DNA from 4 places in the Paenibacillus sp. MMS20-IR301 genome. Region 1 is predicted to be linked to each of the others. Evidence: predicted binding sites of a transcription regulator. Region 1 holds the regulator's gene; each other region holds the start of a gene.
The links. The regulator Rex, encoded in region 1, represses fermentation and respiration genes when NADH is low (regulators of the CRP and FNR family bind a similar motif). The targets are predictions, from matches to a motif close to TTGTGAAATATTTCACAA.

Region 1 (4,889 bases):
AATTTACTCTCTTTCCCGTCACTCAGGCTTACGTATACGTTATTGTCATCAATCTCAGTAGTTGCTGTAACTGCACTGTACTGGCTGTATTCTGCCTTCAGGTCATCCAGCTTGGCGGGAATCAGGGTATATTTCCGGCTCTCCATCGCTTCCGCCACAGAGAACATCGCCTTGTCCCAGTACTCGTCCAGCAGAGCGCTTGAGTGCTGCTCCACATCCAGCTTAAGTGTACGGCCGTTAATAGCGGAGCCGCCCTCTTTGGAGACATACTGCACCAGCTCGCGCAATTTCGTGCCCGGCTGTAAATCAAGTTTCAAAGTTACCTCATTGCGTTTAATAGTAATATGGGAATCCTTCACGCCCTCATAGGACGATACAAGCTTTTGCAGCGGCTCCTGAACAGCGAACTGGCGGTAAGCATACCAGCCACCAAACAACAGGGCAACGGACAGCAGAGACGTTAGAAGCACAGGCATAAGACGCAGTTTCAAGAAACGTCCTCCTCTCAAAGATGAGCAAGCTATTATTTATAATAATGACCAGCAAGCATGTCCAGTTTCCGAACTCGCATGCTCTTAAGCATGCCTTGATACAAATAGTAGTATATCACAGGTGTATATACGATTTTACGGAAAAGTGTGAATATATTTAAAATTTTTGATACTAATTTCTGGATGTTTCAGAAGATTATCATTCTTTATCGGCAAAAGAGCTGCTTCAGATTAGCCCCGTTTGGGCGTAATATAAAAAACAGCAGCTCAGAATCCTGCTCTGAACTGCTGTTGCCTTCACTCTATCCTCATTTTACAATTCTGCGTATACATCAAGCTCTATCATGAATATATCTTTCAACATATACTATAATATATCAATCGATGCTATCCTTCTTTCAAACCATCAATCAATCCGAACGTAAACGAGAGTACCGGCAAAATAATTTCAAAGGCCAGAAGTAAATAACCAATAATGACTTGGGACTTCCTTCCACTCTTCCGTCCCAACCGGATGCAAAGAATACTGCCCATAATCATAAGGATATACGTTGTAAAGTAATGCATTTCGGCCTCCCATGAGCGTTTTTAACAAAAAAAGCAGGAGAACAATCCCTTGTCCCCCCGCCTGATTAAGCATGGAATGCTGCCGGTATTTTATTACCGGATGGGCAGGCTGTAACCGTCCCCAATGGCGCTGCCATCACTGAAACGGTAAAAGCTGTAATAGAACCGCCCGTCTTTTTTATAAAATAACTGCCAGACATATTCTCCGCTATACACACCAGGCAGCAGCCGTTTAATCGTGATGCCCGGGAGCTCACGTGCGATCTTGTCACGGATCTGGGCCTCTGAGGTTCCCTTACTGATCTCTTCCGCATATACCCCGTTCTCTCCCCCGGCAGGCTTGCCTTCCGTGGTAAAGCGGACCCAGACCATCAGCTCTGTACCTGCGTCATTGATGCCGGTAAGGACCCAGTAGATTGAATTTTCATCCCAGATGGATTTCTGCGCCTTCGTTATTTCCGTCAGCCCGGCCTGCGTTCTGGCAAGCTGCCTGGCTTCATTCCGCTCGTTCCACTGATCCTTCATAATGTAGGCGTAAAACTGGCTTAGTCCGAACAGAAGGAGCAATACCAGGGAGATCCCCAGCGGAAGCCACTTTCTCCTCTTTTTCAACATGCAGCTTCCTTTCTATATAACCTCTATTACCGTTTAAGCAGATTTTCGAACGTTTCCTGCGCTTTACGGCGGATAGCCTCTTCGTCCAGGGTAAGGCACTGCTTGTGCTTCACAACCTGCTTGCCGTTCACCCATACATGCTCGACATCCTTGCCGCTGGCTGAATATACGGCATGTGACAAGAGATCCGTGTGCGGCAGCAAATGCGGCTGATCGATATCAATCGCGATGAAATCGGCCTTCATCCCCGCAGCAAGACGCCCGATATTATTCAGGAAAATAGACTGCGCCCCGTATTCTGTCGCCATCAGCAGCGCCTGCGGTGCCGGTACGGCCGTCGGATCACCGCTCACACCCTTGTGAATCAGCGCGGCCATCCGCATCTCCTCAAACATATCCAGGTTGTTGTTGCTGGCTGCACCGTCTGTGCCGAGTGACACCTTAACACCGGCTCTCAGCAAATCCGGAACACGGGCTACGCCGCTGGCCAGCTTCAGGTTGCTGCAGGGATTATGCGATACGCCGACATTATGGCGGGCAAGAATTCCGATCTCCTCATCATTCAGATGAACACCGTGGGCAACCAGGGACGGACGCGTGAACATGCCCAGCTTCTCAAGGTGTGCAACCGGACGGAGTCCGTAATCAGCCGCGTTCTGTTCTACCTCACGCAGGGTTTCGGACATATGCGTATGCATCGGCAGGTCCAGATCATGGGCAGCCTGTACAAACCTCATGAAGAACTCAGGAGGGCAGGTGTAAGGCGCATGCGGCGAGATCATCGAGGTAATTCTGCCGTCTGCCTTGCCATGCCAGTTCCGGGCAAAAGCAACCGCTTCCGCCAGCTTGTGGTTCTGCACCTCTTCGGGACACAGGCCGATAACGCCGCGCATCAGCACGCCGCGGATTCCGGACTGCTCCGTAACCTCCGCTACCCGGTCCATGTGGTCGTACATATCGAGGAAGGTGGTAGTGCCGCTCTTCAGCATCTCCAGCACGGACAGCGAAGTTCCCCAATACACATCATCACCGGTGAATTTCTCTTCCATCGGCCACATTTTTTCCTGCAGCCAGGCTTGAAGGACCATATCATCACCATACCCGCGGAGCAGCGACATGGCTGCATGGCCGTGTGTATTAATGAGACCCGGCATGAACAGCAGACGGCTGCCGTCGATGACCTGGAAATCCTCACCCGTTACAGGCTTAGCTTCACCTATGTACGTAATCAGATCATTTTCTATAGTCATATAACCGCTCAGCACCGGCTGGTCACTGCCCGGAACGAGGAAACGGCCATTCTCAATAACAGTTTTATTGCTGCTCATCTGCCACTTCTTCCTTTCCATCATGCAAATAATAAGCCAGACTCTGCAGATCGGTAGTGAAGTCGGCAGCGTGAATCCGGATGTTCGCCGGCGTCTTCAGAATGACCGGGGCAAAGTTCAGAATAGCCTCAATCCCTGAATCCACCAGGATATCCGCTACATTCTGGGCTTCGCTGTCCGGTACGGTAATGATCCCGATACGAATGCCCTGCGCGCGGATTGTATCACCAAGCTCATTCATCGGCTGTACGGTCAGAGAGTTGATCTGCTGGCCTACTTTAGGCTCGTAAGCATCAAAAATAGCCGTGATCTTCATCGTATCCTTCAGATAGGCATTGTAATTGGACAAGGCATGGCCGAGATTACCGGCTCCTACCAGCGCTACATTAATTTGCTGGTCCAGCTTCAGAATGTGGCGGATTTTCTCTATGAGATAAGAGACATCATAACCGATGCCCTTTCTGCCGAAATCCCCGAAATAAGCCAGGTCCTTGCGGATCTGGGCAGGGTTCAGATCAAGCTTTTGTCCCAGCTCCTGAGAAGAAACTGTAGAGATTTCACGTTTTTGGAGATCGTTCAGGAAACGCAGGTACACTGGGAGCCTGCGCACGACGGCCTCCGATATTTTATCCGATTTCATGTTTTCTCCTCCTAAAAGTTTTGTAAGCAAACGCTTCATTTATTAACTTCGTGCAAAACTTGCTTCGTAAGCATAGTCTTAGTTTGATAGCATTAAAAAAGTTGAACTTAAAGCTGAATTGTCACTGCGGTGAACATTTGGACTTCCGGCCGCTGTTGCCCCAAAATTTCTTAATTAATACCACTTTTAGCGGTATAAATCCGGTGGCAAAGGCGATCGCTATCGCTCCTACAGTTCCAAATTTCCCCTTCGATCCTTTTTGCTTTTCGTTAGTTATAGAAACCCTGCTCCGCTGCCGCGGCATCTGGTCAGCAGCAGCGACCGGGTCTTCGGGTAAATTAGGATCTATTAATAATATCAACCGGCAGCCGTTTATGAAACCCCGCCTTCATCAAGCCACTCTGCAATCCGCGGAACCATCTGCTCAGTCAGCATATGCTCCATCTTCGGACCGGGCAGTGAATACAGGAAGTATTTCCCGTAATAAGCTTCAATGACCCTGGTATCATATACAATAACAATGCCGCGGTCTTGTGCGGTGCGGACCAGCCGTCCAAAGCCCTGCTTGAACCGGATGACCGCCTGCGGAACAGACAGCTTCATAAACGGATTTTTCTTTTGGGCCTGCAGCAGCTCCGACTTCGCTTCGGCGAGCGGATGGTTCGGCGGCTGAAACGGCAGTCTGACGATAGCGAGACAGGTCAGTGCATCTCCGGGAATGTCTACCCCTTCCCAGAAGCTGCTCGTACCCAGCAGCACCGCAGCCGGGCTGTCCTGGAAACGGCGGATCAGCTTGCTCCGGCTACCGCCCTCCACCCCTTGTCCAAGCACTGAGATATCCTGCATTGCCAGGGCTTCCTTAAGCGGATCATACACCTGCCGCAGCATTTTGTATGATGTGAACAGCACCAGCATCCGCCCGCGCGTGGCTATAGCCGCTTCTGCGAGTGAACGTACCAGCGTATCAACGAACCGGGCATCCCCGATGCTGCCCTTCACGCTTGGGAAGTCACGGGGGATGACCAGCAGCGCCTGCTCCCGGTAGTTGAACGGAGACGGCAGCAGCGAAGTCATCAGCCGTCCTTCTTCTGCAGCTCCGCCCAGACCCAGATTATCAATCATGAACTGGAAGGATTTGTCCACCGACAAAGTGGCGGAAGTCAGAATAATACTCTTCTTCTTGTCGAAGAACAGCTCTCTGAGCTGTGTGCTGACATCGACCGGAACAGCGTACATCTGCAGTGACTT
Region 2 (4,889 bases), 3.6 Mb from region 1:
ACACACTTCCGCCGAAATGGCGTGTCATCTCCGGCAGGGCAATATTAACTATGGTCGTGTCCAGCAGCGCCATGAAAAAACCCAGGACTATTGCCGTGAACGATAAAGCTCTGCGGGTTCTAATGCCCATACTCATCATCCTCCAAAATATGAAATAAAGTTCATATTCGAATTATATGAACCAAAGTTCACATTTGTCAATTACAAAAATGAACTTTGGTTCAACTTTTATTGACAGTACAAAACAGCTATTTTACAATTTGTACTGTGAGGGGGATCTTAAGCTATGGGCGAAACAGACAATAAAATCAGAACTCCGCAGCAGGAACGGAGTGTCCGAACCAAGGAGGCCATTATCCGGGCGGCGATGAAGCAATTCTCCGACAAGGGCTTTCACCAGACCAACACCAAGGAAATTGCAGCGGCAGCCGGGGTATCCACAGGCAGCTTCTACTCCTATTTCACTGATAAAAGAGCCGTCTTCATCGAAGTGCTCCATATGTATGGCGATGAGCTGCTGGCACGGGTTGAGGCATCGATGTCCGAAATCAACTTCGCTATGGTCGGCCGTTACGAGCTGATTATGCATCTGATCGACAGCCTGCTGGATTCGCATAAAGACTTCATCGGCTACCATAAAGAATTAAGCATTATGTACCACAGCGATGAGTTCATCAAGCAGCTCATGGATACCCAGTACGAAACCGGGCGGCTTAGTACCCTTAAGTATCTGCAGATGGGCCGGGATGAAATGAAGCCTGCTGATCTTGAGGCAGCTTCCGTAATTGTGTTCGAATCGGTGAGTGCCATAGTTGACGTAATCTCCTTTTCCCCGCAGAGGGTCCCGGCAGACCGGCTGAAGGCAGAGCTCGTCAACATGCTTGTTCAGTATTTGTATAAGTGAATTCCTCCTGAAAAAGAGCAAGCCGCACGGAGTTTCCTCCGGCAGCTTGCTCTTGTGCATTCAAAGCCTCTTATCAGCGTTTATCCTTCCAGAAGTTGACCGGCTCCATGTCCTTTGTAATGGCCTGGAAGGTATACCCTTCCTTCTTGAGCGTCTCCAGCAGACGCGGCAGTACCTTAAGCGTAGCCTTCTGGTCATGCATCAGAATTACCGGGTCTGTCTTGGACTGCTTCAGCTTATGGACCTGGTTCATTACCGTAGTATAGATTGAATCGCTATCCTCTTTGTATTTCCAGTCATTCGAGTCCACATTCCAGTCCCAGAGGTGGTAACCCTGGGATAACACCTTATCCCGGAAGGCTTTGGTGAAATACGGCTTGCTTCCATATGGCGGCCGGATCAGCGTAGTACTGGCGCCCGTCAGCTTCTTCAGTACGGCATTATCATCCGCCATCTCAGCCAGCGCTGCAGCCGGTGAAGCATAGAACTTTCCTTTGACGTGGGTCATGCCGTGCAGCCCGAGACCATAATCATCCTTCACAATCCGCTTCACCTGGGAAGGATACTTGTTCATGTTATTGCCCAGCATGAAGAAGGTTGCCTGTACATCATACTTCGCGAGTATATCCAGCAGCTGGGCTGTAGTTGCCGAAGGCCCGTCATCAAAGGTCAGGTACACGGTATAGCCGGGCTTGCCCGTTTTAACCGGCTGGGCAGGTCCGTCAGCCGGCGCCGGAGTAGCAGACGGGCCCGGTTCTGGCGTGGCTGCAGGCTTCAGCTCCGCTGCATATTTACTGATGAAGGCCTCATCTGTAAGCAGCGCTGAGCCGTCCTTCACCCGCAGTAAATATTTATCTCCCGCAAAGGATATGATATATCCAAGAGAACCGCTTATTTTCAGGGGAACCATTAAGTTTCCGCCCTGCACAAAAGTACTCAGAGGCACCACTGTGCCGTCCTTGAGCCTGGCACCGGCATCCCCCTTCAGCACGGTCAGTGATCCGGAGCCGCCCGTCACCAGCACACCATCTGCCAGACCGGTGATCGTCCAGTTCAGCTCTCCGGCCAGTGCACGCAGCGGAACATAATATGTGTTTTTTACAGATACAGCTTCTATAGTGCTCAGTTTATCGTTAACCCCAAGCCTGACGGCCTTTCCGCCTTCAGCTCTTGCCGGGGTCAGGACAACACCCAAAATCAGGAATAAGGATAAGAATAACAGCACAATTTTTTTAGTAGGCACCAGCAGCAATCTCCAATCTATGTATATTTGTCTATTACTTTAACATACATAGATTTAACGTAATTTGAGAGATTGTAACCGAAAGCTAAATTATTGTTACTCTTTTTGCAAGGAGAAAATGAATATGCAGTATTTTTTCTGAAATATCACAAATAGCGTCGAATGCTGTCACAGCAAGCAAAAAGCGGTTAAATCGCGGGTTTTTCACTCAAAATAAATGTGACAAAATTAATAACATTTACTAATATGTGAACGAAATTTGAACAACCTTAAAATTAGCTTAAACTGCGTCACTACAGTGATCTTTATCATACATTTAGGTACCTGTAACAAATTGATCACACATATTTAACTAATTCGCCATTTTTAAGGTCTATTTTGGATAAATCATACAAAAAATGTATTTTGCAATCTGGGTAAGTAATTCTTACTATATATACAGGTTAAGTGTTAGCCCGTTAGCGAACGGCGAATGAAAAGTAGTATTGAAGGAAGGAGTTCTATATGAAAAAAAAGGGACCGTTATACGCTTTGTTTCTAAGCCTGATCCTTCTCCTGCCGGGATGCAGTTCACTCACTGTTCTGAATCCGAAGGGGCCGTCCGCGAGGACGTTATCTGACACCATTATTCTCTCCATCATTGTTATGCTTGGTGTTCTGGCAGTTGTCTACATCTTATATATCTTTGTTCTGGTGAAATACCGGGCGAAGAAAAGCAATGAGGGTTACATTCCTGAACATGAGGAAGGTAACAAGGTGCTGGAGGCGATCTGGATTATCATCCCGATCATTATCGTTGCCTTCCTGTCCTTTGTAACCGTCAAGACAACTACCGAAGTAGAGAATGTGGCCGCGGATTATAAAGATCAGACACCGCTGGTTGTTTACGCATCATCCTCCAACTGGAAATGGCATTTCAGCTATCCTGAAGAAGGCATTGAAACCGTAAATTACTTGAACATTCCGGTACACCGTGCGATCGAGCTCAGAATGTACTCCTTTGGGACCATCACGAGCTTATGGATACCACAGCTTGCCGGACAAAAGTACGCCATGAGCGACATGCTCACAACGCTTCACCTGTCTGCTGATACTGAAGGCTCTTATATCGGTAAAAATGCAAACTTCAGCGGCAAGGGCTTTGCCCACATGGAATTCGAAACTCTTGTAATGAGCAGCAAGGATTATGACGAATGGGTGACCGATGTCAAGGAAACCGCTTCGAAGCTGACAGAGGATGAGTTCAAAACCCTGCTGGCCACTGACTTCCTTGGACGCAAAACCTATTCCTCCACCCATCTGGAGTTCAGTCCTCCGCCGGGCGACCACAGTGAGCATATGAGTGGTAACGGCAGCGAGATGAACATGGACAACGGCAGTGAGGAGCATCAGGATAACAAAGAGATTCATCCTTCGCCTGAGCCGTCCAGCGGAACCGAATTTGACAGCGAACCAGATCCCGAAGTCGATCAGCCGCTGCCGAGCTCACCCGTGGATGCCGGAACTCATGAAGGCCACTAGCTCCGCAAGAGCTTGATGTAACAAACCGAAAGGAGCCACCCTAATGGATTTAGACAAATTTAAGGTTCACGGCGAACCCTTGATATACGGAGCCATGGTCAGCATTGCACTTGCCACCATCGGGATTCTCGTCGGACTCACCTATTTCAAGAAATGGGGATATCTCTGGCGTGAATGGCTTACTACTGTAGATCACAAAAAAATCGGTGTCATGTACATCCTTGCCGCACTGCTCATGCTGTTCCGCGGTGGTGTGGACGCAATGATGATGCGTCTGCAGACGGCTGCGCCGGAAATGAAATTCCTTGATGCGCAGCACTATAACGAGGTATTTACCACCCACGGCCTGATCATGATTCTCTTCATGGCCATGCCGTTCATCATCGGTCTGATGAATGTAATCATTCCGCTGCAGATCGGCGCGCGGGACGTCGCCTTCCCGCGGCTTAACGCCGTCAGCTTCTGGCTCTTCTTCATGGGTGCCATGCTGCTGAACATTTCCTTCGTTATCGGGGGATCACCGGATGCCGGCTGGTCCGCTTACTTCCCGCTGGCGAGTCTTGAGTTCAGCCCGACGGTCGGTAATAACTATTACTCCCTCGCGCTGCAGATTTCCGGTATCGGTACTCTGATTACCGGGGTCAATTTCATCGTCACCATTCTCAAAATGCGTGCACCAGGCATGACGCTCATGAAAATGCCGATGTTCACCTGGTCCGTACTGATCACCAACGTCATCATCGTCTTCGCCTTCCCGGTACTTACTGTAGCGCTTGCGCTGATGATGTTCGACCGCCTGTTCGGCTCCCAGTTCTTCACGATGGCCAACGGCGGGATGGATATGCTCTGGGCCAACCTGTTCTGGGTCTGGGGACATCCGGAGGTATATATCGTTATTTTGCCGGCCTTCGGTATTTATAGCGAAATTATCGCCACCTTCTCCAAAAAGAACCTGTACGGCTACACCTCCATGGTATTCAGTATGCTGATTATCTCGCTCCTGTCCTTCCTGGTATGGGCCCACCATTTCTACACGATGGGTCAAGGCGCTATGGTCAACAGCTTCTTCTCGATTACTACAATGGCGATTGCCGTGCCTACAGGGGTTAAAATATTCAACTGGCTGTTTACGCTGCGAAAAGGCAGGATTACGTTTACGACGCCAATGCTGTATACGCTGGCCTTTATCCCGATCTTCACCATCGGGGGGGTAACAGGTGT
Region 3 (4,889 bases), 1.5 Mb from region 1:
TATGCCTGGATCAAGAGCTTCAATGTACCCAACCAGCTTGCCGGGACCGTAAGCCCCCAGCTGGTATACGAAGGATCTAAGGGGGGGCAGGATTCAATCATTGTCACGTATTCACCGAGCGGTCCTGATGCGCAAATAAGATTCGATGTTACGGCGGCTACCAAGGTTGAGGAATTTAAGGTTAATTTTACTGATGCTCTCTATGTTGTAAATCAGCAGTCGTATGAGATGAGCAGTACCGGGTATTATGCTTGTATCCGCTGGATTGAGCTGCGCAAAGACAAGGAGAAGAACATCCTGCATGAGGTGCGTACAGAATCGCGCGGGATATCAAAGGAAACCCTGCTGCAATTCGCGGAAGGGCTGCGCTAACGAATTGTACAAACCCCTATAACACGTATAAACCTCTATTATTGATAAGATCATCAATAATAGAGGTTTATACTGTTACCACTATACCCATGTTATGCTCAGACTCCTTATCCTATCCTTGTACTCAGCCGGGTAGAAATCGTCCGAGGCGGCAGTAAATTTGCCTATCCTGCTCTGTTTCTTCCTCTCTCATTCATCCTCTGATCACGGGTTTATGGGTTGTTCAGCTTTGGAGCTTTAAGAAGCTCACACCATTTCGTGTTAGGGATCAATTGAAAGCTTAGAGCCAGGATCAAAGATATAGTCTCAGATCTCAGGAGGTACAGCTGCTAAGAGTGACTGCCGGGTATACATCCGTGCATCCTCTTCTTACTGCAGTGTATATTTCCTTGAGCTGATACCTGTATTATACCGGGAACCGCCGTTTGAGTAAAAAGCTGAATACTTTAAATTTAGGGATATTTTCAGCCGGATTGTTATGTAAGCGCTGTTATACTTCCGTTTTCTTGGTTTTTTGCTGTATAATTTACTCAGTTATTCTTACATCCGTGAGTAAAGGGGAGAAGATATGAGGCTGTTTGGAATGAAGGCAGAGAAGACCCGCAGCGGGCTGATTAAGTCTTTTTTAGAGGATAATTATGTGAGTCCAGGGTATCCGGGCATTGGTGACCTGGAGAACAGGGGCAGGGAAGAGATTATCATCAAGCTGGCTACGGCTGGCGGGTATCAGGGCCAGGAGCTGGAGGAGGCACTTGATAGTCTGCACCTCTTCGTGAATGTTATGCAGGATGGCGATTATGTGCTGACAGCAGACGATGAATGGGTGTATCTTGGTGACCTGGGTGATTATTTCTATATTGACCTGCACGACAGTCCGGAGGACGGAACTGCCCACCGCCGCGGAGTCACCTGGCTGAAGAGCCTGCCCCGCACGGAGGTGAATCCTGCAATCGAAGCTCTGCTTCATGCAGAAGCTGTAGTCACCCAATATACAGGAGTGCTGCCTGCAGCAAAAGTGGAGTTGTGGCTTGCAGAGCAGACTGCTCCCGGCGGTGCAGAAACAACGCAAGCTCATGTAAAAGTAGACGAGGCCACGATAGCTGAAGCGCTGGCTGTGCTTAAGGAAGCTTTGCATAGCCCCGATGCTGAGCGGCGGGAGCGTGCAGCGGCAGCGATTTTGCAATATGCGAAATAGGGCCAGGCGGTTACGGTTGAGCAACGGCTGTTCATGTTCATATGCTATACAACAAGAGGGTCTTCCGGCTGATTGCCGGAAGACCCTCTTATACGTTGCCAGTTGACAGCCGCGACTTAAATGAACTGTACGAACTCATTCACCGGCTTGCGGTAGCCGCGAGGTCTGATCTTGTGCTTGTTGTCTCTGCCGATCGTAATCAACATCACCGGAACGAAATTGTCGCCAAGGCCGAGCGTCTGCTTCACCGCTTCCGGGTCGAAACCGATCATCGGGCAGGTATCCCAGCCCTTGTCCTTGGCAATCAGCATGAACTGCATTGCCGACAGCGAGGCATTGCGGATCGCTTCATCCCGCTGGAACGCATCATTGCCAATATATGAGTCGTTGATCGACTTAATCGTACGGTCAAAGTCATCTTCACTCATTGCACCCAGCATCTTAAGCCCGCTATAGATTTCAGGTGCCTGCAGATAGGCGTTTTTATCACCGAGTACAACGATGACCGCCGAAGCGGTATGGATTTTGTATTGGCCGTAGGCGTCCTTGCGGATCGCTTCCTTGACCGTCTCGTCGCTGATGACCTTGTAATGGGCGTGCTGCAGGTTAAAGGCTGATGGGGCAAGACGAGCCAGCGAGAACATCTCTTCGAGCTCGGCCTGCGGGATCTTAATGCCTTCCACGAAATTCATAGCTGATCTGCGTGATTGAACCAATTCGGAAAAAGTACTCATAATAATGATTCCTCCATTTGTTGTATGTATAGTGGTTAGTATTAATAAACTGATAATATTAATAAATTAACTTACTATAAGTTACTTGCTAAAAATATCACATTCATCTGTTGCCGTCAATAAGGAAAACTATAGTAATTGTGAATTTTTGTTCAAACAGTCGAGATAATTCGATTTCGAGAGAAAAGAAGTGAATATTATCACAAAACAAAGCTATAAAGGGGATGTCTTTGTGACATTTTTAACAATTGGGGTGTTATAATAATCACATAGTATGTAAAAGAAGATCAACTGTAAGTAAAATAGCCAGTGTAAAGGAGACTTCGTTATGCCAGAAACAATTATGGAAACGCCTGTGGAACAGGAGAAAACAGCAGCCGGATCGGGAGAAGACATTCTGCAGCAGCTGCTGAAGCCGGAGGTCCAGGAATCGCTGAACCTGCTGATCGGACAGCTGCCGCAGATTACCCAATTAGTCAGCGTACTGAGCAAATCAGTTGACTTCGTGCAGTCGGTTGCCACAGATGAAGTGCTGAAGAATGATACGGTAGGTGCGATTAAAGAGCTGGCAGGTCCTGTAGTAGGTTCCGTCAAGAATATGGCGGCTACAGTGATAGAAGCGAAGGACCGTGCGGATGCCAGCAATGAAACGGTAAGCCTGTTCGGCATGATGAAAATGATTAAGGACCCGCAGGTGCAGCATGTTCTCCGGTTTATGAACGCGTACCTGCAGGTCAGCGGCGAACGGCAGTCCGGCAAGTAATAACTTTTAACACTTACAAGTAAGGACGGAGGAAATATAATGTCAAAACATATAGTTATTCTGGGTGCGGGTTACGGCGGTCTGCTGAGCGCTTTAACCATCCGCAAATATATGAGCAAGGCAGAAGCCAGAGTGACAGTGGTCAATCAGTATCCGACCCACCAGATTATTACGGAGCTGCACCGGCTTGCCGCAGGCAGTGCTTCGGAACAGGCTGTTGCAATGCCGCTTGCAAAGCTGTTTGCCGGTAAGGATATTGATCTGAAGATTGCCAAGGTGGAGTCCTTCTCCGTAAATAACAAACAGGTAATTCTCTCGGACGGCGTAATGCTGACCTATGATGCCCTTGTTGTTGGTCTGGGAAGCACCACTGCCTTCTTCGGTATCCAGGGGCTGGAGCAGCATAGTATGGTGCTGAAATCGGCAGCGGATGCTAACCACATCCGCAGACATATTGAAGAGCGGATCCGCGAATATGCGTCGAGCCGTAATACGGCAGATGCAACGATTCTGATCGGCGGCGGCGGTCTGACCGGTGTGGAGCTGGCGGGTGAAATTGCCGATGAGCTGCCTAAGCTGACTAAGAAGTACGGGGTAGACCCTAAAGAAATTCAGCTCATGCTCGTTGAAGCTGGTCCTAAGATTCTGCCGGTTCTGCCGGATCATCTGATCGAGCGGGCCACAGCGAGCCTTGCGAAGCGAGGCGTCCAGTTCCTGACCGGACTTGCCGTAACGAAAGTAGACGGTCAGACGGTTGATCTGATGGATGGCCGGCAGATTACAGCCGGAACCTTCGTATGGACGGGCGGGGTGCAGGGCAATCCGCTGATCGGTGAATCCGGGCTGGAAGTGAACCGCGGCCGGGCAACCGTTAATGAGTTCCTGCAATCCACCTCCCATCCGGATGTTTTTGTGGCTGGAGACAGTGCAGTGGTATTCGCACCGGACGGCCGCCCTTATCCGCCGACAGCCCAAATTGCCTGGCAGATGGGCGAGCTGATCGGATATAATCTGTTCGCTTATCTGAATGACAAGGCTTCAGAAGCTTTCAGTCCGGTAAATTCCGGGACGCTTGCCAGCCTGGGACGCAAAGACGGCGTGGCCATTGTAGGCGGTAATTCAACACCGCTCAAGGGGCTTCCGGCAAGTTTGATGAAGGAAGCCAGCAATATCCGTTATCTGTCGCATATTCATGGATTATTCAGCCTGGCTTATTAATTGCTGCTTATTTCTTACTATTTTATCTTGAACTGGAGAGCTTCCTGATTTCGCAGTACGTCGTGCCCGAATTGTAAGTTACAGGTGGCCTGCTATGGGACTACCGCTCATGTTATAACTGTAATTTGTACAACTATAACGCTTCATTCCTGTGCAGGAACATTTTTAATTGCACAAAATGCAATTATTATTCGCAATTGGCTCCACGCTGCTTCTAAAGACGCGGTGCTTGGCCCAAGGCGGCTGTCAAACCTCTTGCTGGATTTGAAGCGAAATACACTTTACTGGCTCGGGCGTAAAGATTTTCAGTTCAATTTATATCCAGAGATTTACCCAATCCCCTTTAACGGCAGTTACAGCCGCTAGAGGGGATTTTTGTGTTAAATGGCATAGTGAAATATTTTAAAGGGTTTTAAGCTGGAAATATCCGGGCATCCGGATGTATAGGTATCAGGAGGTCGAGATGAAGTATCATAATGAGAACTATAATTGGAAAGTTACGGATTCCGCTGCCTGTACGCCGGCTGTTGTTTTCATCTCCGGTCTTGGGGATGGAGGTGATTCCTGGAATGGGGTACATGAGAACATTTCCCGGTTCACTTCGGCG
Region 4 (4,889 bases), 2.8 Mb from region 1:
CAACAGCGGAGGCGCGCTGGTTGATCTCGACGGCAAGGTCATCGGCATCAACACGATGAAGATTTCCGATACAGGCGTTGAAGGGCTGGGCTTCGCGATTCCGGCCAATCATGTAATGGAGACGGCGGATGAGCTGACAGCAAACGGACGGATTGCCCGCTCCTACCTTGGTGTGTACTCGGTCGATTTGAACAATCCTTATGTGCCGCTTGCCGAAGATCAGCGGAAGGAGCTTAATCTTCCAACTACCGTAACCGACGGGGTTGTTGTGCTTGATGCCGTGGGGCCGGCGAAGGATGCAGGCCTGCAATTCAATGATGTCATCACGAAGTTTAATGATAAGACGATTAACTCTACCCTGGCGCTGCGGAAATATTTATATGATCACACCAAGATCGGCGATAAGCTTGAGATCACCTTTTACCGGAATGGAGAAGCCAAGCAGATCACGGTACAACTTCTTGAGAAGCCCGAGGAATAAAATGGGCAGCACCCGTATATAATAATGAGGCAGTCATAATTAAGGAAACGGATTAAGCCGTCCTCCCTGGAGACAAAATAAGAGGACGGCCCCGTTTCAAGGCTGAAATTATGGGGTAAAGAATAATATTGGAGCAATTTATAAGTGATTTATCACTGTGGTAGCCCTTACATTGGGAACAACACCTTATAAGGGTAAAAACGGAGAAATTCGGATAGGACAGCTTGCCTTTGTTAATCAGGTGTGGTAACATGAACTTAATCATACAATTGATACCTAATTCTCGTATTGAAAAGGGCTGTCAAAGTAAACACAACCTTTTTCAATGTGTGAATTTTTTCTTTGTCTGAAGATAAAAAGAACATATTAATTTAAATTTGTGGAGGTAACACACATGCAAACAGGTACAGTTAAATGGTTCAACGCAGAAAAAGGATTCGGTTTCATCGAAGTTGAAGGCGGAAGCGACGTATTCGTACACTTCAGCGCAATCACTGGCGAAGGCTTCAAAACTTTGGATGAAGGCCAACGCGTTGAATTCAACGTTGTTCAAGGCAACCGTGGACCACAAGCCGAAAACGTTGTAAAACTGTAATTAATAGAAGATACCGTCCCGGCTTGTGAAAGTTGGGACGGTCTTTTTTTTACTGGTTTCTCAGCTTGCTACATAAAGGAAGGGAGGAACGGCAATGAACTACCGTAAGAAGCCTTTGGAGGAAGTACCGGAAGAAAATACCGCAATATGGGCCTGTACCAACGATGGGTGTAACGGATGGATGAGGGATAATTTTGCATTTGAGCATGCGCCTTCTTGCCGTCTCTGTCATTCTCCAATGGTACGAAGCATGAAGATGCTCCCGCAATTGCTGAATTCCAATGGCGATCTCAAATCGCTCAAGAAGGGTATTTCCATTACCTAAGCCAATGCCTTTATGATTCAAGACAACTATAGCAGCATGGACAAATCCAAGACGGCAAAACCGTCTTATTTTTTTTGCTTTCTAACCGTTTAATTGTGATATTTGTCACAAATTTATTGATTTTGATGCTGAAATAGGGTGTATAATGTGATGAAAGTCACACATTGAGTGTTGAAAATTTGACAGAATAGACATAACGAATGGGGAGAAGGAAGGGGAGAAATATGGATACAGTAATACTGTCGCGTATACAATTTGCGTCGACGACAATTTTTCATTATTTCTTTGTGCCGGTATCGATCGGACTAGCGCTCTTAATTGCAATTATGGAGACAATGTACGTAAGAAAGGGCAATGAAGAGTACAAAAGAATGGCACAGTTTTGGGGGAAGCTGTTTCTTATTAACTTCGCAGTAGGCGTAGTGACAGGGATATTGCAGGAATTCCAGTTCGGAATGAACTGGTCTGACTATTCGCGCTTCGTCGGTGATGTTTTTGGGGCCCCGCTGGCTATTGAGGCCTTGCTGGCCTTCTTCCTGGAGTCTACATTTATCGGGGTTTGGATATTCGGCTGGGATAAAGTATCCAAGCGTGTCCATCTCGTATCTATCTGGCTGGTAGCCCTCGGCACCATGCTGTCGGCATTCTGGATTCTGGCCGCGAACTCGTTCATGCAGCATCCGGTAGGCTTCGAGATTAATAACGGACGGGCTGAAATGAATGATATTTTTGCACTGATTACGAACGGGCAGCTGCTGGTGGAATTCCCGCATACCGTGCTTGCCGCTTATGCGACCGGCGCATTCCTGGTAACAGGGATCAGTGCTTATAAACTGCTTAAGAAACAGGATATTCCGTTCTTCCGGAAATCCTTTGAAATTGCCGCCATTGTCGGGATTATCTCCTCCTTCGGCGTAGCCGTTGCAGGACATGCGCAGGCACAATATCTTGTGGAGACACAGCCAATGAAGATGGCCGCTTCCGAAGCGCTATGGGGTGAGAGTGGCGACCCGGCACCTTGGACAGTGTTTGCCAATATTGATACAGAGAACCAGATCAACACCGGTGAAGTCCAGATTCCATATCTGCTGAGCTTCCTGTCTTACAGTAAATTCTCCGGTGATGTTAAGGGTATGCTGGAGCTGCAGAAGGAATATGAACTCGCATACGGACCGGGAGATTACATTCCTCCTGTAAAAACAACATTCTGGAGCTTCCGCATCATGGTTGCGGCCGGCTCGCTGATGATTGCGCTTGGCGTATATGCAATCTACCTCATGTGGCGCAAAAAGATGGACAGACCCAATACCTGGTTCATGCGGTTCATGTTCTGGGGGCTGCTGCTTCCGCCGATTGCCAATACCTCGGGCTGGATTATGACAGAGATCGGGCGCCAGCCATGGACGGTATTCGGGCTTATGACTACGGAAGACAGCGTATCGCCTAATATTACAAGCGGACAGGTGCTGTTCTCGGTAATTTCTTTTACCGCAATCTATGCTATTCTGGGTGCAGTGCTGATTGGCCTCTTCGTCAAGGTTATTAAAAAAGGTCCTTATGCTATGGATAACGAACACGGTGAATCCCACGATCCGTATAACAAGGAGGACTAACCCATGTCACTTAATGAATTGTGGTTTCTGTTAATTGCCGTGCTGTTTGTCGGCTTCTTCTTCCTTGAAGGCTTTGACTTCGGGGTAGGGATGGAGACGCAGATTCTGGCCAAGAATGATACAGAGCGCCGGGTGCTGATTAATTCCATCGGACCGTTCTGGGATGCAAATGAAGTATGGCTGATTACGGGTGCCGGCGCGATGTTCGCCGCTTTCCCGCATTGGTATGCGACGCTATTCAGCGGATTCTACATTCCGTTTGTGTTCGCGCTGCTGGCGCTGATTGCCCGCGGTGTCGCCTTTGAATTCAGAGGTAAACGCGACTCGAAGGCCTGGCAGAAAACCTGGGATGTCTGCATCTTCTTCGGCAGCTTCCTGCCGCCGTTCCTGCTGGCTGTAGTATTCGCGAGCTTCATCAAAGGTCTGCCGATTGACGGGGATATGCAGATGTATGCCGGATTCTTCGACATCGTTAATGTGTACACAGTTGTAGCCGGAATTACAGTAGTGCTGCTGTGTCTCGTGCATGGACTGATGTTCACTACGCTCCGTACCGTTGGAGATTTGCAGGTGCGGGCACGTAAGCTGGCCCAGAAACTGCTGATTCCGCTAGCCGTACTGCTGGTGGCCTTCGTAATTATGACTTACACCATGACTGATATTTTTGATAAACGCGGAGTGCTGCTCTGGATCGTAGTCGTTCTAGGTGTAGTAGCTTACCTGCTGTCTGGTTACTTTATGACGAAAAAGAAAGACGGCTATGCCTTCGGAATGACCGGAGCCGTAATGGCCTTGTCCGTAGCCTCGATCTTCATCGGCTTATTCCCGCGGGTAATGATCAGCTCGCTGGATCAGGCGTTCAACCTGACGATCACGAATGCGGCTTCCGGCCATTATTCACTGAAGGTAATGACGATTGTGGCGCTGACCCTGCTGCCGTTCGTGCTTGGTTATCAGATCTGGAGTTATTTCGTCTTCCACAAACGGATTCACGAGAAGGAGCATCTTGAATACTAATGGATAAAAATTTGCTTGGGTACAAAGGAGTAAAGCCCGTCTTCATGATTGTCGGCTTCCTTACCCTGGTGCAAAGCCTGTCCATTCTTCTGCTGGCGAAATCGCTGGCCGAAGTTGTCTCTGCGCTGTTTGCGGGAGAACCGCTGAAGGAACAAGGGGCTAATTCGCTCTTGTTCCTTCTTGCATTTCTCGTGCGTCATGCCTGCGCCATGCTGATGAGCCGTACGTCTTACCGCTTCGCGGAAGCAACCGGCAGCAGCATGCGGAGACAGATGATGGATAAGCTGTTCCAGCTGGGACCAAGACTGGCAGGAGACCGGGGAACCGGAAATGTGGTTACACTTGTACTTGAAGGAGTAACGAAGTTCCGTACCTACCTGGAGCTGATTATTCCGCGGATGGTCGGCATGGCTGTAACACCGGCCCTGCTGCTGGTCTATGTCTACACCCAGGATACGTCCAGCGGTGTTATTCTTACGCTGACGATGCCGATTATTATCGTCTTCATGATTCTGATCGGCATGACGGCCCGCAAGCAGATGGACCGTCAGCTGAAGTCTTACCGTACGCTGTCCAATCACTTCGTGGATTCACTGCGCGGCCTGGAGACGCTTAAGTTTCTTGGGCGCAGCCGCAGTCACAGCGAGAGTATTGCTGCGGTCAGCGACCGTTACCGCTCGGCAACTATGCGGACGCTGCGCGTGGCCTTCCTGTCCTCGTTCGCACTCGATTTCTTCACGATGCTGTCCGTAGCTTCCGTAGCGGTCAGCCTGGGCCTGCGTCTTGTGAATGAGCAGATGACGCTGGTCACCGGTCTGACGATTCTGATTCTGGCCCCAGAGTATTTCCTGCCGGTAC

Region 2: the regulator Rex is predicted to act here: its motif matches at 2,365-2,382, upstream of qoxA (cytochrome aa3 quinol oxidase subunit II).
Region 3: the regulator Rex is predicted to act here: its motif matches at 2,532-2,549, upstream of LOS79_RS11490 (DUF1641 domain-containing protein).
Region 4: the regulator Rex is predicted to act here: its motif matches at 1,495-1,512, upstream of LOS79_RS25310 (cytochrome ubiquinol oxidase subunit I).

The regions. Positions count from the first base shown of each region.
Region 1 is NZ_CP135275.1:1,040,908-1,045,796, reverse strand. Features, by position in the region: gene LOS79_RS04475 (hypothetical protein) at 1-491, opposite strand, end outside; gene LOS79_RS04470 (cell wall elongation regulator TseB-like domain-containing protein) at 1,152-1,673, opposite strand; gene LOS79_RS04465 (amidohydrolase) at 1,700-3,001, opposite strand; gene LOS79_RS04460 (redox-sensing transcriptional repressor Rex) at 2,988-3,641, opposite strand; gene dinG (ATP-dependent DNA helicase DinG) at 4,014-4,889, opposite strand, start outside.
Region 2 is NZ_CP135275.1:4,657,837-4,662,725, forward strand. Features, by position in the region: gene LOS79_RS20030 (MFS transporter) at 1-130, opposite strand, end outside; gene LOS79_RS20035 (TetR/AcrR family transcriptional regulator) at 287-904, shown strand; gene LOS79_RS20040 (polysaccharide deacetylase family protein) at 978-2,147, opposite strand; gene qoxA (cytochrome aa3 quinol oxidase subunit II) at 2,652-3,668, shown strand; gene qoxB (cytochrome aa3 quinol oxidase subunit I) at 3,712-4,889, shown strand, end outside.
Region 3 is NZ_CP135275.1:2,576,310-2,581,198, reverse strand. Features, by position in the region: gene LOS79_RS11505 (hypothetical protein) at 1-372, shown strand, start outside; gene LOS79_RS11500 (hypothetical protein) at 941-1,567, shown strand; gene LOS79_RS11495 (nitroreductase family protein) at 1,684-2,301, opposite strand; gene LOS79_RS11490 (DUF1641 domain-containing protein) at 2,630-3,064, shown strand; gene LOS79_RS11485 (NAD(P)/FAD-dependent oxidoreductase) at 3,104-4,282, shown strand; gene LOS79_RS11480 (alpha/beta fold hydrolase) at 4,746-4,889, shown strand, end outside.
Region 4 is NZ_CP135275.1:5,909,180-5,914,068, forward strand. Features, by position in the region: gene LOS79_RS25295 (S1C family serine protease) at 1-481, shown strand, start outside; gene LOS79_RS25300 (cold-shock protein) at 876-1,076, shown strand; gene LOS79_RS25305 (cold-shock protein) at 1,171-1,401, shown strand; gene LOS79_RS25310 (cytochrome ubiquinol oxidase subunit I) at 1,626-3,014, shown strand; gene cydB (cytochrome d ubiquinol oxidase subunit II) at 3,018-4,031, shown strand; gene cydD (thiol reductant ABC exporter subunit CydD) at 4,031-4,889, shown strand, end outside.